Regions from separate parts of the Pantoea sp. SYBGC1 genome, predicted to be linked through region 1. Evidence: predicted binding sites of a transcription regulator. Region 1 holds the regulator's gene; each other region holds the start of a gene.
The links. Region 1 encodes CRP, which controls carbon source genes, mostly activating them, when cyclic AMP is high. Its sites were predicted from a motif close to ATGTGANNNNNNTCACAT; they were not measured.
Positions count from the first base shown of each region.

Region 1 (3,209 bases):
ACCGATGTGCTGTTTTACGAGGGCCTGCACGGCGGAGTAGTTACGCAGCAGCATAACGTGGCGGAGCATGTTGATCTGCTGGTGGGCGTGGTGCCGATCGTCAATCTTGAGTGGATACAGAAACTGGTACGCGATACCAGCGAACGGGGCCATTCGCGCGAAGCGGTGATGGACTCTGTGGTTCGGTCGATGGAAGATTATATCAACTACATCACGCCGCAGTTTTCGCGCACGCATCTTAACTTTCAGCGTGTACCGACGGTTGATACCTCTAACCCGTTTGCGGCGCGCGAGATCCCCTCACTCGATGAGAGTTTTGTTGTGATCCATTTTCGCGGCCTGGAAGGTATCGCTTTCCCCTATCTGCTGGCGATGATTCAGGGATCGTTTATTTCGCATATGAATACGCTGGTGGTACCGGGCGGCAAAATGGGACTGGCGATGGAGCTGATCATGATGCCACTGGTGCAGCGGCTGATTGAAGGAAAACGGATAGAGTAGAGGCCATATCTGCCAGACTATGTGGCATCGGTCGCCATAAATGGCGACCCTGCAGGGTATAGTGCCATGTTTCACAAATGACAGCACCAGCCATCGTAGGGTGCGCATTTATGCGCACCGGCACCGATTACTGCGCGACCACTTCATAACTGTGGGTGATCTCCACCCCTTTGCCAAGCATGATTGCCACTGAGCAATATTTTTCTGCCGACAGATCAACCGCCCGTGCCACCGCTTTCTCGCTCAGCGCTTTGCCGCTGACGATAAAATGCAGGTTAATCTGTGTAAAAATACGTGGTGCTTCTTCGCGCCGCTCTGAAGTCAGTTTGACCTCACAGTCAGCCACATCATTACGCCCTTTTTGCAGAATCGAAACCACATCGATCGCGCTGCAGCCGCCGGCGGCCATCAGTACCATCTCCATCGGGCTTGGCGCTTTATCGCCTGAATTCCCGTCCATTAATAACTGATGTCCTGATGAGGATTCTCCGAGAAAGGTCAGCCCTTCCACCCATTTCACACGTGCCTGCATTATTCTTTCTCCTGAAGCGGCGTTTTGCGCCAGAGTACGCGTTCATCCGGCAAACAGCAATCGCCCGCCTGCTGAAGCGAGACAACACAAGACAGCCTGCAAAAGCTGTGCTACAAACAGAGCTGAAAATTTCTTCGTCGTGGCTGATGAGGACGGGCAGAATCAAAAGCAGAGCTTACACATCCGCCCGGATAATTTTTATTAACAGGACGCGCTGGACGATTTCATCGCCTGACAGGGAATGAATGCCCCTGTGTTTTGGGCACGATTACAATAGAGGATAATAGCGAATGGTTCTCGGCAAACCGCAAACAGACCCTACACTCGAATGGTTCCTGTCCCATTGCCATATTCACAAATATCCATCCAAAAGCACGCTGATCCATCAGGGTGAAAAAGCAGAAACGCTCTACTACATCGTTAAAGGTTCCGTTGCGGTACTGATTAAAGATGAAGAAGGCAAAGAGATGATCCTCTCCTATCTGAATCAGGGAGATTTCATCGGCGAACTCGGCCTGTTTGAAGAGGGCCAGGAGCGCAGTGCCTGGGTGCGTGCGAAAACAGCCTGTGAAGTTGCTGAAATTTCCTACAAAAAATTTCGTCAGCTGATTCAGGTTAACCCGGATATTTTGATGCGCCTGTCGGCGCAGATGGCACGTCGCCTGCAGGTGACATCAGAAAAGGTGGGTAACCTGGCTTTCCTGGATGTTACCGGCCGCATTGCACAGACGCTGCTTAATCTGGCTAAACAGCCGGATGCCATGACCCACCCCGACGGTATGCAGATTAAAATTACCCGTCAGGAGATTGGTCAGATCGTGGGTTGCTCACGGGAAACCGTTGGTCGCATCCTGAAAATGCTGGAGGATCAGAACCTGATCTCCGCACACGGTAAAACCATCGTCGTTTACGGCACCCGCTAAGCTGTTTCACCCCCCACGGCGTGATGGCACCATCACGCCGTTTCTGTTTGCGATAAGCTGATGTGGCGCCGAATCATCTATCATCCCGAAGTCAATTACGCTCTGCGTCAGACGCTGGTATTGTGCCTGCCTGTCGCGCTGGGATGGCTGTGTGGCGATCTGCAAAAAGGCCTGCTGTTCTCGCTGGTCCCCGCCTGCTGCAATATTGCCGGCCTTGATACGCCGCATAAACGCTTTTTCAAACGCCTGATCGTGGGCGGTACGCTTTTCGCCACCGGCAGTTTTCTGATCCAGTACCTCACCAACGCCGCGGTTCCGCTGCCGCTTATTATGCTGGCGCTGCCGCTGCTGATTGGCGTGACGGGCGAAATCAGTCCGCTGCACGGGCGTCTGCTGCCCGGCACGCTGATTGCAGCGATCTTTACGCTGAGTCTGGTAGGGCGCATGCCGATCTGGGTGCCGCCGCTGCTCTATATCGGCGGCACGTTCTGGTATGGCCTGTTTAACTGGTTCTGGTACTGGCTGTGGAAAGAGCAGCCCATGCGTGAAACGCTGAGCCTGCTCTATCGTGAGCTGGCTGACTACTGCGATGCCAAATATACCCTGCTGACGCAGCTGACCGATCCGGAAAAAGCGCTGCCGCCGCTGCTGGCGCGCCAGCAGAAAGCGGTTGACCTGATCACCACCTGCTATCAGCAGATGCATATGCTTTCTGCCAGCCGCGATAACAGCCATAAGCGGCTGACGCGCGCTTTTCAGGTGGCGCTGGATCTGCAGGAGCATATCGCTGTCAGCCTGCACCAGCCGGAGAAAGTGCAAAAGCTGGTAGAACAGAGTCATGCGGAAGCGGTTATCCGCTGGAATGCAAAAACCATTTCGGCACAGCTCAGGCTGCTGGCCGATGCCATTCTCTATCACCAGCTGCCCGCCCGCTTTCAGATGGAAAAGCCGCTCGGCGCACTGGAAAAAATTGCGCGGCAGCATCCGGATAATCCGGTTGGCCACTTCTGCCTTTATCATTTCAGCCGCATCGCCCGCGTGCTGCGCACCCAGAAACCGCTCTATACGCGCGACCTGATGGCCGATCGCCAGCGGCGCCTGCCGCTGCTGCCCGCCCTGCGCAGCTATCTGTCGTTCAGGTCCGGCGCGCTGCGCAGCGCGGCCCGCTTTGCCGTTATGCTGATGTTTGGCAGCTCGGTTGCGCTGTTTTTTAATATTCCCAAGCCCTACTGGATCCTGATGACCATTATGTT
Region 1 covers NZ_JBXUNM010000009.1:19,606-22,814, forward strand. The annotation lists gene AC2CF9_RS14385 (phosphoribulokinase) at 1-501, shown strand, start outside; gene AC2CF9_RS14390 (OsmC family protein) at 629-1,033, opposite strand; gene crp (cAMP-activated global transcriptional regulator CRP) at 1,324-1,956, shown strand; gene AC2CF9_RS14400 (YccS/YhfK family putative transporter) at 2,017-3,209, shown strand, end outside.

Region 2 (3,209 bases), on a different contig from region 1:
GGTTAACCTTTCCGGTCGCGGCGATAAAGATATTTTCACGGTTCACGATCTGCTTAAAGCGAAAGGAGAGATTTGATGGAGCGTTATAATCAGCTGTTTTCACGCCTGTCAGCGCGTCAGGAAGGCGCGTTTGTCCCTTTTGTTACGCTGGGCGATCCCTCTCCGGAGCTCTCACTGCAGATTATCGATACGCTGGTTGAAGGCGGCGCTGATGCGCTGGAGCTGGGGATCCCTTTCTCCGACCCGCTGGCAGATGGACCCACCATTCAGAGCGCTACGCTGCGGGCTTTTGCGGCTGGCACCACGGTAGCGCAATGCTTTGAAATGCTGCAGGTAGTGCGGCAGAAATACCCCGATCTGCCAATTGGTTTGCTGATGTACGCCAACCTGGTGTTCAGCCGCGGCATCGATACGTTCTATGCGCAGTGTGCCGCCGCGGGCGTCGACTCGGTGCTGGTCGCTGATGTGCCAGTTGAAGAGTCAGCGCCCTTCCGCCAGGCTGCACTGCGCCACAATATCGCGCCGATTTTTATCTGCCCGCCTAATGCCAGCGATGACCTGCTGCGTGAACTGGCTCAGCATGGCCGCGGTTACACGTATCTGCTGTCGCGCGCCGGGGTGACCGGTGCTGAAAACCGCGCCAGTCAGCCGCTTCACCATCTGATTGATAAACTGCGTGAGTTTCAGGCGCCGCCTGCCCTGCAGGGGTTCGGCATCTCCGAGCCTGAGCAGGTACGTGAAGCGATTGCCGCAGGCGCAGCGGGGGCGATCTCCGGTTCCGCCATTGTACGCATTATTGAGAAAAACCAGCGTGACCCGGCAACGCTGCTGCGTGAGCTGAAAGCCTTTGTCAGCGGCCTGAAAGCGGCCACCCGCTAATCGCTGTGGCTCCGTCACCCCGACGGGGCCACACTCTTTTTCCCGCCATCCCCTTCCTTTCTGCCTGAGCGCCAGCTTTTTTCACTTTTTCTCTGCCGGCAGGTTGCCGATTATTCAGGGCCGACCCACACTTAATTGCGCCGTTGCGTTACGGTGTGAATCCATTTATGACAGGGAGATAACCAAATGAAATTGTTCAAGGTCGTTGCGGGAATTTTTATGGCTGCATTTGTGGCACTGACACTGAGCGCCTGTGCGCCAACGCCAACCAAAGAAGGCACCGGCGGTTATATTGATGACACCGTCATCACTACGAAAGTAAAAGCGCAGCTGCTGAATGATGAAGCGCTGAAATCGACAGAAATCAATGTTGAGACGTTTAAAGGTAAGGTTCAGCTGAGCGGATTTGTCAGCTCGCCACAGATGGCTAACCGCGCCGTTTCCGTTACGCGCAGCGTGGCAGGCGTGAAGTCTGTTGTTAATAATATGCAGATCAAGTAATACCAAAAGGGCGGCCGGCAGGTCGCCCTTCTTCTGCCTCAGAAGCGATAGCCTGCACCAAAGAAAAAGACAAACGGATCGATACGCGTATTTATATTCTGCTCTACGCCCTGATGCCTGAACTTCACTTCAGTATCAATATCCATGTACCACAGCGAAGCGTTCAGCATCCAGTCACGGTTAATCTGATAATCGAGCCCCACCTGACCCGCAATGCCCCAGGAGTCTTTAACGCTCAAATCGCTGAGCTGTGCATCTCTGGCGGTCTGATTCAGCTTAGCGTCAAAAAAGGTGGTGTAGTTGATGCCGACGCCCGCATAAGGGCGTACCGCGCTGTTGCTGTCGAGGAAATAGTATTGCGCCATCAGCGTGGGCGGCAGCTGACGCACCGTGGCCAGGTTACCGGTCGGACCAAGGCCGACTTTATGACGAAATGGCGTGGCAGCCAGCAGTTCAATTCCGATATGATCGGTCGCCATCCAGGTGAATGTCAGACCCAGCTGCGTATTATTATCGACGCTGAATTCGCCCATGTTCAGCACATTATCGGATCCCTCAGTCGGACGGACCGTTGCCGTACCGGCGCGCATAAAAAAGTCGCCCGCCTGATGAGCAAGCGCCAGCTGCGGTATCGCCATCGCCATGAACAGTGCGCATTTTGCCAGTTTCATCATCACTCCTTTGCCTGAATTAAAATTTTCGCGGCACAGATGTAACGGTTTTCAGCGCAGATTTCATTAACTGACTGGCAGAATAAATGCTTAGTTAACAATGAATTGACAAAGATCAAATTTGCCAGCGCGAAAAAAGATCAAAAACAGGTTGCTGAAGTTTCATAACGTGATTACTTTGCTGATCCCGAGTGATTTTGGTTCGATGCCTCAGGAGTGGCGGGCGATCAGATGAGCGATATAACCAACCCTTGTATGACCTGTGGCGCCTGCTGCGCCTATTTTCGCGTTTCCTTTTACTGGGCTGAAGCCGATGATGCGGGTGGCGCAGTGCCAGCCGAACTCACCGAGCCGCTAAGCCTGCTGATGCGCAACATGCGCGGTACTAACGATCGCACGCCGCGCTGCGTCGCTCTGCAGGGCGAGCCCGGTAGCTGCGTCTCATGCGGTATCTATGAGCAGCGCCCCTCACCCTGCCGTGAATTTGCGATGTCCGGCGAAAATGGCGTCGTTAACGAGGCCTGCGATCGTGCCCGCGCCCGCCATGGATTACCTGCCCTTTTTCACCCTTCTTTACCTGACATGACAGAAAGTTATGGTATTCCGGGTGCCAGCCTGACCGCTTAGCATGTACAATCGCCGGGTTAATTAACCCGGTTTTTTTCAAGGAGTGTACATGTCTATCACGGCAAGCTCGTTATACCGTGACACAGGAAATTTTCTGCGCCATCAGCTGGTCACTATAGTGCTGATGGCACTGCTGACCTCGTTCATTACCGTGATTATCGGGCATGCCTTAACGCCTGATGATGAGCAGCTGTCGCTGCTGAGTCAGAGTGACAGCAGCGCATCCTCCCTGTTTGAACTGGTACAGAATATGTCTCCGGAGCAGCAGCGTATACTGCTGCGCGCTTCCGCAGCCGGAACCCTGGCGGCGCTGATTGGTAATACGCTGCTGCTCGGCGGCATGCTTTGCCTGATCCCGCTGGTCTCCAGCGGTCAGCGCGTCAGTGCCTTACGTGCTATCGGCACCGCTGCACCGCTGCTGCCTAAGCTGCTGCTGCAGACCTTTTTGATCACGCTGCTGGTGCAGCTTGGCTTTATGGTGCTGATGGTGCCTGGCATCGTGCTCGCTATTTTACTCTCTCTGGCGCCGGT
Region 2 covers NZ_JBXUNM010000001.1:617,548-620,756, forward strand. The annotation lists gene trpB (tryptophan synthase subunit beta) at 1-76, shown strand, start outside; gene trpA (tryptophan synthase subunit alpha) at 76-879, shown strand; gene AC2CF9_RS02870 (BON domain-containing protein) at 1,066-1,380, shown strand; gene ompW (outer membrane protein OmpW) at 1,419-2,051, opposite strand; gene AC2CF9_RS02880 (YkgJ family cysteine cluster protein) at 2,283-2,678, shown strand; gene AC2CF9_RS02885 (YciC family protein) at 2,728-3,209, shown strand, end outside.
Region 2: ompW (outer membrane protein OmpW) is a predicted target of CRP. The motif match lies at 2,155-2,172, and genes of this name have one in related genera.

Region 3 (3,209 bases), on a different contig from region 1:
GATGAGACGCTCACCCCCATCACGCGGGCGAACTCATCCACCTGCATGCCGGTCATCTCACGTAAACGCTGTGGCTCGGGAACTGACACCGTGTTGAGTGCAATATCTGATACGGAAGGCTTAGCATCACGTGTCAAAACAATTTGCTCAAGACTGCTGAGTAATTCAACCATTGGATCTTTTAATTCCATAGAGAACTCCTTAAAACTCACTATGAAGCACGTGAAAGTAGAGAGGTAAGCATCAAATGATGCTGAAACCAGGCTTTATCAGGCTGCATCCCGCAGCGGTTTGGACGTTAGAGTTATAAAACCGTTACGGGACACAGCCTGCTGGACACTGCGAATGTGTCAGCGCAATGCAACAATTGCCGGGTTTCTTAGTATGGGTCAGAATTCAGGAATTGCCGTCTGTTTTTTGATTATTTTTTCATCTTGCTTATGGCTAAAACCTGCAGTAACTCTTAAGTGCCTGTCAGGTAAAAAGTTGCTGTCTGTCACACTCTGATCCCTGACCTGAATAAAGCAAAAATAGCGCCAGATTTGCATTTCGCTCCCTGCAGGCGTTTCGCACCGCCGCTGCCGCATTTTTGTCTGCAAAATGTTCAATAATAGAGCAGAAACGCACCCGTCTGGTGCATATCTAAGGAAAGATGATGAATCATGCCAGCCTTACTGCGTGCACTCCTTCACATTGCACGCTGGTCAGGAACTGAAATGTGGCAGCGGTCTGCCACACAGCTGACGATTGCTGTGCCGTGCGGGCGCGCTGACCAGAGAGCATCACACTGCACGCCTTCGGTCATTGTGCAGGCCAGGCCATTGCACTATTCTTTAGGACCATTCTCAGCGATTCACACATTGCCATTTTGTCACGACAGGAGTTGAAACATGGCGTCAGGAACTTCCCGCATCTGGATGCGCACCGGCATGCTGTTCGCCAGCGCGCTGATCGTATTGCAACTCACCGCCTGCGGTGACAAAGAGGGCGATCAGCGTAAGGCGTTTAACGATTTTCTGCAAAATACCGTGATGCGCAGCGGTGAACATCTGCCAGCACTGAGTGAAAACCAGAAGCAGACCTTCGGTAACTACGCCAGTGACTATGCCATTCTGTATGGCTTTTCTCAGCAGGTGAGTCAGGCCACGGAACAGGGTATGCGTCCGGTCGTGGATGAGCTGGCTGCAATTCGCGTTCCGCAGGATTATCTGACCCGCCGCGATACCCTGCGCCAGGTGAGCGGCAATCTCAGCGTTCTGACGCAGCAGATCCAGAGCGCGAAAATGCAGGCTGACAGCAGCAAGGCGACACTTAAACAGCCCGACGATCTGAAAAAGTCGTATGACGCAGCCTATGCAAAAGTGGTTACACAGCCGGCAGGCACGCTGATCCCGCTGCTGCCCAAGCTGCAGGCGCTGAGCCAGAGCGCTGTGCAGACCGGTGACTATCTGCAATCGCAGGGAACGCGCGTCACGTTTAATGATGGCGGTGTACAGTTCCCGACGCAGGATCAGGCGACCCGGTACAATGCGCTGATGAGCGAGCTCTCTGCAAACGCGCAGGCGCTGACGCAGGCACAAAACGCCGTACAGGGCTCCTGGCAGTAATGCCGGTTACGGGCAGTATTACTACTGCCCGGTTCTCGCTGCGCTTGACGTTATAGCAGCCTGGCGCTTTATCTGCCCGCCTGTGATCTGGCGCAATTATGATCAGAAATTCTTTGTGACACGAATCACACTTCCGCAATAAACCCGCACTACCAAAGAGTGAGGTTTATCACATAAAACCCGTTTTTTTGCTGGATTTTTCGGCGCCGCTGCTTTTTTATTCCAGCTTTGTGTGACCAGAGTCACATTACACCCCCCTGTTCACCCCGCTTTTACGTGATATGGATCACACTAATTCCGGACGCTACGCACGCCCCTGAACAAGTGCTAGAGTCCGCCTGCATACAGTAATGCCACGGCCCCCGCCGTAACGTCTCAACAAAAACAAATGCGCGCTCTTATTGCAGCGCGTCTCAATAAGGGGTGGGTTTATGTCCTCATCAGTCAAGGTCAGAGTGCAGAGCTTTGGTCGCTTTCTGAGTAATATGGTGATGCCTAACATCGGTGCGTTTATCGCATGGGGTATCATCACCGCGCTGTTTATTCCAACCGGATGGATCCCGAACGAAACGCTGGCGAAACTCGTCGGTCCGATGATCACTTATCTGCTGCCGCTGCTGATCGGCTTCACCGGCGGCCGTCTGGTCGGCGGCGATCGCGGTGGCGTGGTCGGTGCCATTACGACAATGGGCGTCATTGTCGGTGCCGATATGCCGATGTTCCTCGGCGCGATGCTTGCCGGACCGCTGGGCGGCTGGGCAATCCGCGCGTTTGACCGGGCCGTTGACGGCAAGATCAAAAGCGGTTTCGAGATGCTGGTGAATAACTTCTCCGCCGGCATCATCGGTATGCTGCTGGCGCTGCTGGCGTTCCTGGCTATTGGGCCGCTGGTGCAGGGGCTGTCGCACATTCTCGCCGCCGGGGTTAACCTGATGGTGCAGAACAACCTGCTGCCGCTGACCTCTATTTTTGTTGAGCCGGCGAAAATCCTGTTCCTTAACAATGCCATCAACCACGGCATTTTCTCGCCGCTGGGTATTCAGCAGGCGAGCGAAGCGGGTAAATCGATCTTCTTCCTGATCGAAGCTAACCCGGGCCCGGGCATGGGCGTGCTGGTCGCTTATATGATCTTTGGTCGCGGCAGTGCCAAACAGTCAGCGGGCGGTGCCGCTATTATCCACTTCCTCGGCGGCATCCATGAGATTTACTTCCCGTATGTGCTGATGGCACCGCGCCTGCTGCTGGCGGTGATCCTGGGCGGTATGACCGGCGTATTTACGCTGACGCTGCTGAATGGCGGCCTGGTCTCTCCGGCGTCACCGGGTTCTATCCTGGCGGTGCTGGCGATGACGCCAAAAGGCGCCTATTTTGCTAACGTTGCCGCTATCGTGGCCGCTTTTGCCGTCTCTTTTGTTGTCTCTTCTATCCTGCTGAAAACCAGCAAAGTGAAAGAAGATGAAGATATTGAAGCGGCGACCCAGCGTATGCGTGACATGAAAGCGCAGTCTAAAGGTCAGCCGGCTGCAGGCGCGCCGGTGGTAGCTGACGCTAACAGCGTAGACGTAAGCCACGTGCGTAAAATCATCGTTGCCTGCGACGCCG
Region 3 covers NZ_JBXUNM010000006.1:93,017-96,225, reverse strand. The annotation lists gene AC2CF9_RS12145 (HTH-type transcriptional regulator) at 1-191, opposite strand, end outside; gene AC2CF9_RS12140 (DUF3053 domain-containing protein) at 891-1,607, shown strand; gene AC2CF9_RS12135 (PTS mannitol transporter subunit IICBA) at 2,039-3,209, shown strand, end outside.
Region 3: AC2CF9_RS12135 (PTS mannitol transporter subunit IICBA) is a predicted target of CRP. The motif match lies at 1,765-1,782, and genes of this name have one in related genera.

Region 4 (3,209 bases), on a different contig from region 1:
AATCAAACTCACCGCGCGGCTGAACGGCTATGTCATGGGAGTTTCATTGCTGTTATTGGCGGTGATCGCCATGTTTGGCGAGAAGATCATCATCGCGTTATATGGTCACGAGTACACACAATCGGGAAGTCTCGTTACGTTACTGTCGTTAGCAACCTGCTTTTCGGCAATGGGGACCGTAGCTTACCGCTACATGGTCAAAGAGGGCGGGTTTAACTATCTGCTGAAGAAGATCCTCTGCCTGATGGTTATCAGCCTGCCGCTCTCTTGGTGGCTGATCCAGGGCTACGGCATTATGGGTGCCGCCTGGAGCGTCTTCATCACTGAGCTGCTCTCCCTTACCGTAATGAATTACTTCTTTAAAAACGGCGTCATTCAAAAAATTCAGGTTTCCTCACTCAACTACAAAACCTACAAATGAGGTCAGATATGCTCAGGTTGAAAGAAGAACTCAGAAGAAGCGTTCAGTATTTTATCAAGAAGATGCCCTGGGCTACGCAGGATCGCATCTACTACTTCCGTAAATTCCGTAAGCTGCCTAATCTGCGCGAGCCAAAGGTGTTTAACGAGAAGGTGCTGTATCGCAAATTTGTGTATGGCGACTATCAAATCTATGGTCGCCTGTCGGACAAGTATTCAGTACGCGAATACATAGCTGAGAAGGTAGGCAGTGAGTATCTGATCCCGCTGGTTTACGAGACCAGCGATCCGCATTCGCTCCACACGCTGTCGCAGTGGAAGAACACTGTGATCAAGCCTAACCATGGTTCCAACATGGTTGAGATCCTGCTGGAAGAGCCGGATGCGCTGAAGAAGCAGCAGATCATCAGCGACTGTCATCGCTGGCTGAAAACGGACTTTGCGAATGAAGCGCGTGAGATCCACTATCGCTACATCAAGCCGCGGATTCTGGTAGAGCAGTACATTGGCGATGGCAAAAGTGCGCCGATTGACTACAAATTTCACATGTTCAACAAGCGCGATGGCAGTTTTGAATATGTGCTGCAGGTGATCTACAATCGCTGCAACCCGCTGTTGTCGATGAATTTTTACGTCAACAATCTGAACGAGGCGTATCACAAGATCCGCGATACCGGTCTGGATGTTGAGCCTATTCTGCCGCAGCTGCAGAAGGCGCTGGCGCTGAGTAAGACGCTGGCCAGCGATTTCGACTATGTCCGCGTTGACTGGTATATCCACGGTGAAGAGATCTACTTTGGTGAGCTGACCTTCACGCCGGGTGCCGGGCTGGTAACCGGTCTGGACCGCGGACTGGACCAGATGATGGGTGATATGTGGATTCAGGATCGTCGCGGTACGAAGAGACCGGGCGTTTCGGTTGCGGAAGTCGGTATTCCCGCCGTGTTGAAGAAAATTTGATCGCACAGCAATATAAAGAACCCCGCAGCGCGGGGTTTTTTATGCATACTGTTCAGGGTATTGGCCACTCAGTCGGCGCCTGACTCATCACATCGATAAAAGCCTGTTTGCTAATCTGCATAAAGTTGTGCACGTTCTCCATGCTCAGCGTAATACCCAGTAGTCCGGTCACAAACCAGCAGGACATCCCCACGCCAAGACCACCGCACAGCAGCGCCATAACCGGATGGCTCTTTTGCCGCAGTTTTATTTTCATCGAGCTGGCGAGAAACATCAGAACAGCGCTCAGAATACCCCAGCGCATTACCAGTAAACTGGTTGTTAACGTAGCCATTGACGCGAAACCTCTTCAAATCAGTAATATCCCTGACATTAACCGGACATCACTGACGGCAAAGAGCGCGTCAGGAAACGCTCTCACGTCGGATTAAGTGTGATTTGGATCACATTATATCAGCGGATTTGAAATTTTGAACAAATTTTGTACCCGCGAAGGCGGGCTGGGACGCGCGGCTAAAGTTGGAAGAGAGCGCCTGAAGCAGGCGCGCTGATTACCGGACAGGGCAGCATTCACCGGTGGTGCGCTGGGCGAAGCTGTTCATATTATCGCCGCAGTCAAAGCTAAGCAGGCGAGGCCGTTGCGCAATCGCCTGACGACGCATGGCGTGACGATACGCCGTAGGCGTCTGCGAAAACTGCCGGCGGAACACGCGCGAAAAGGTTTGCTGCGAATCGTAACCATACTGCATAGCGATATCAAAAACCGGTCGCTGCGTCTGCAGCAGCGCTTCTGCCGCCATCGTCAGACGTCGTTCACGAATATAGCCACCCAGCGTCTGTTTCGTGACGGTACGGAACATACGCTGCAGATGCCATTTTGAGTAACCCGATTTTGCTGCCACATCATCAATCGACAGTGCTTTATCCAGATTCTGATCGATCCAGTTAGTCAGTGAATGAATGATTTCCTGTTGCATCATAGCCTCATCCTTCTGAAGGGGTATCACCCGGTGAGAAATTCGTACTTTTGATGGTGAGCGAGTATAGTTCCTCAAGTTAACTTGAGGTAAAGGCTGATGGTAAAAAAAGAGCGTAACTATCCAAAGCCGGTGCTGACGCCAGGGGAAGTGGCTAAACGTAGCGGCGTAGCGGTCTCGGCACTGCACTTTTATGAAACCAAAGGATTGATCTCCAGCACCCGTAATAATGGCAATCAGCGACGCTACAGCCGTGACGTGCTGCGCCGCGTGGCGATCATTAAAATTGCGCAGCGTATCGGTATTCCGCTGGCGACGGTGGGTGAGAGCCTGATGCATGTCCCGGCGAATAAACGGATGTCGACACAGGAGTGGGATGCGCTGACGCAGCACTGGCGTGAGGAGCTGGATAAACGCATTGAGACGCTGACGCGGCTGCGGAACGATCTGGATGGATGTATTGGCTGTGGCTGTTTGTCGATGCGCGACTGTCCGTTACGCAACCCCGGCGACCGGCTGGCGCAGCAGGGATCAGGCGCCGTGCTGCTTGACCCGGAGCAGGGTGAGCAGGGTGAGCAGGGGCGTTAATCCGCTATACTGGTGCGATACCTTTATCAGCAAGGAGCTGTACATGATCACCGTTCATCATCTGGAAAACTCCCGTTCGCATCGTGTGTTATGGCTGCTGGAAGAGCTGGCGGTACCGTATCAGATCAAACGTTATCAGCGGGAAAATACGATGCTGGCACCCGACGAGCTGAAGAAGGTGCATCCGCTGGGGAAATCACCGGTAATAACCGATGGCAACCGCGTTATTGCTGAATCTGGCGCCATTCTGGAGTATCTGCAGCT
Region 4 covers NZ_JBXUNM010000010.1:95,252-98,460, forward strand. The annotation lists gene AC2CF9_RS15360 (MATE family efflux transporter) at 1-421, shown strand, start outside; gene AC2CF9_RS15365 (ATP-grasp fold amidoligase family protein) at 430-1,380, shown strand; gene AC2CF9_RS15370 (YjcB family protein) at 1,433-1,714, opposite strand; gene soxS (superoxide response transcriptional regulator SoxS) at 1,932-2,360, opposite strand; gene soxR (redox-sensitive transcriptional activator SoxR) at 2,457-2,945, shown strand; gene AC2CF9_RS15385 (glutathione S-transferase family protein) at 2,989-3,209, shown strand, end outside.
Region 4: AC2CF9_RS15370 (YjcB family protein) is a predicted target of CRP. The motif match lies at 1,812-1,829, and genes of this name have one in related genera.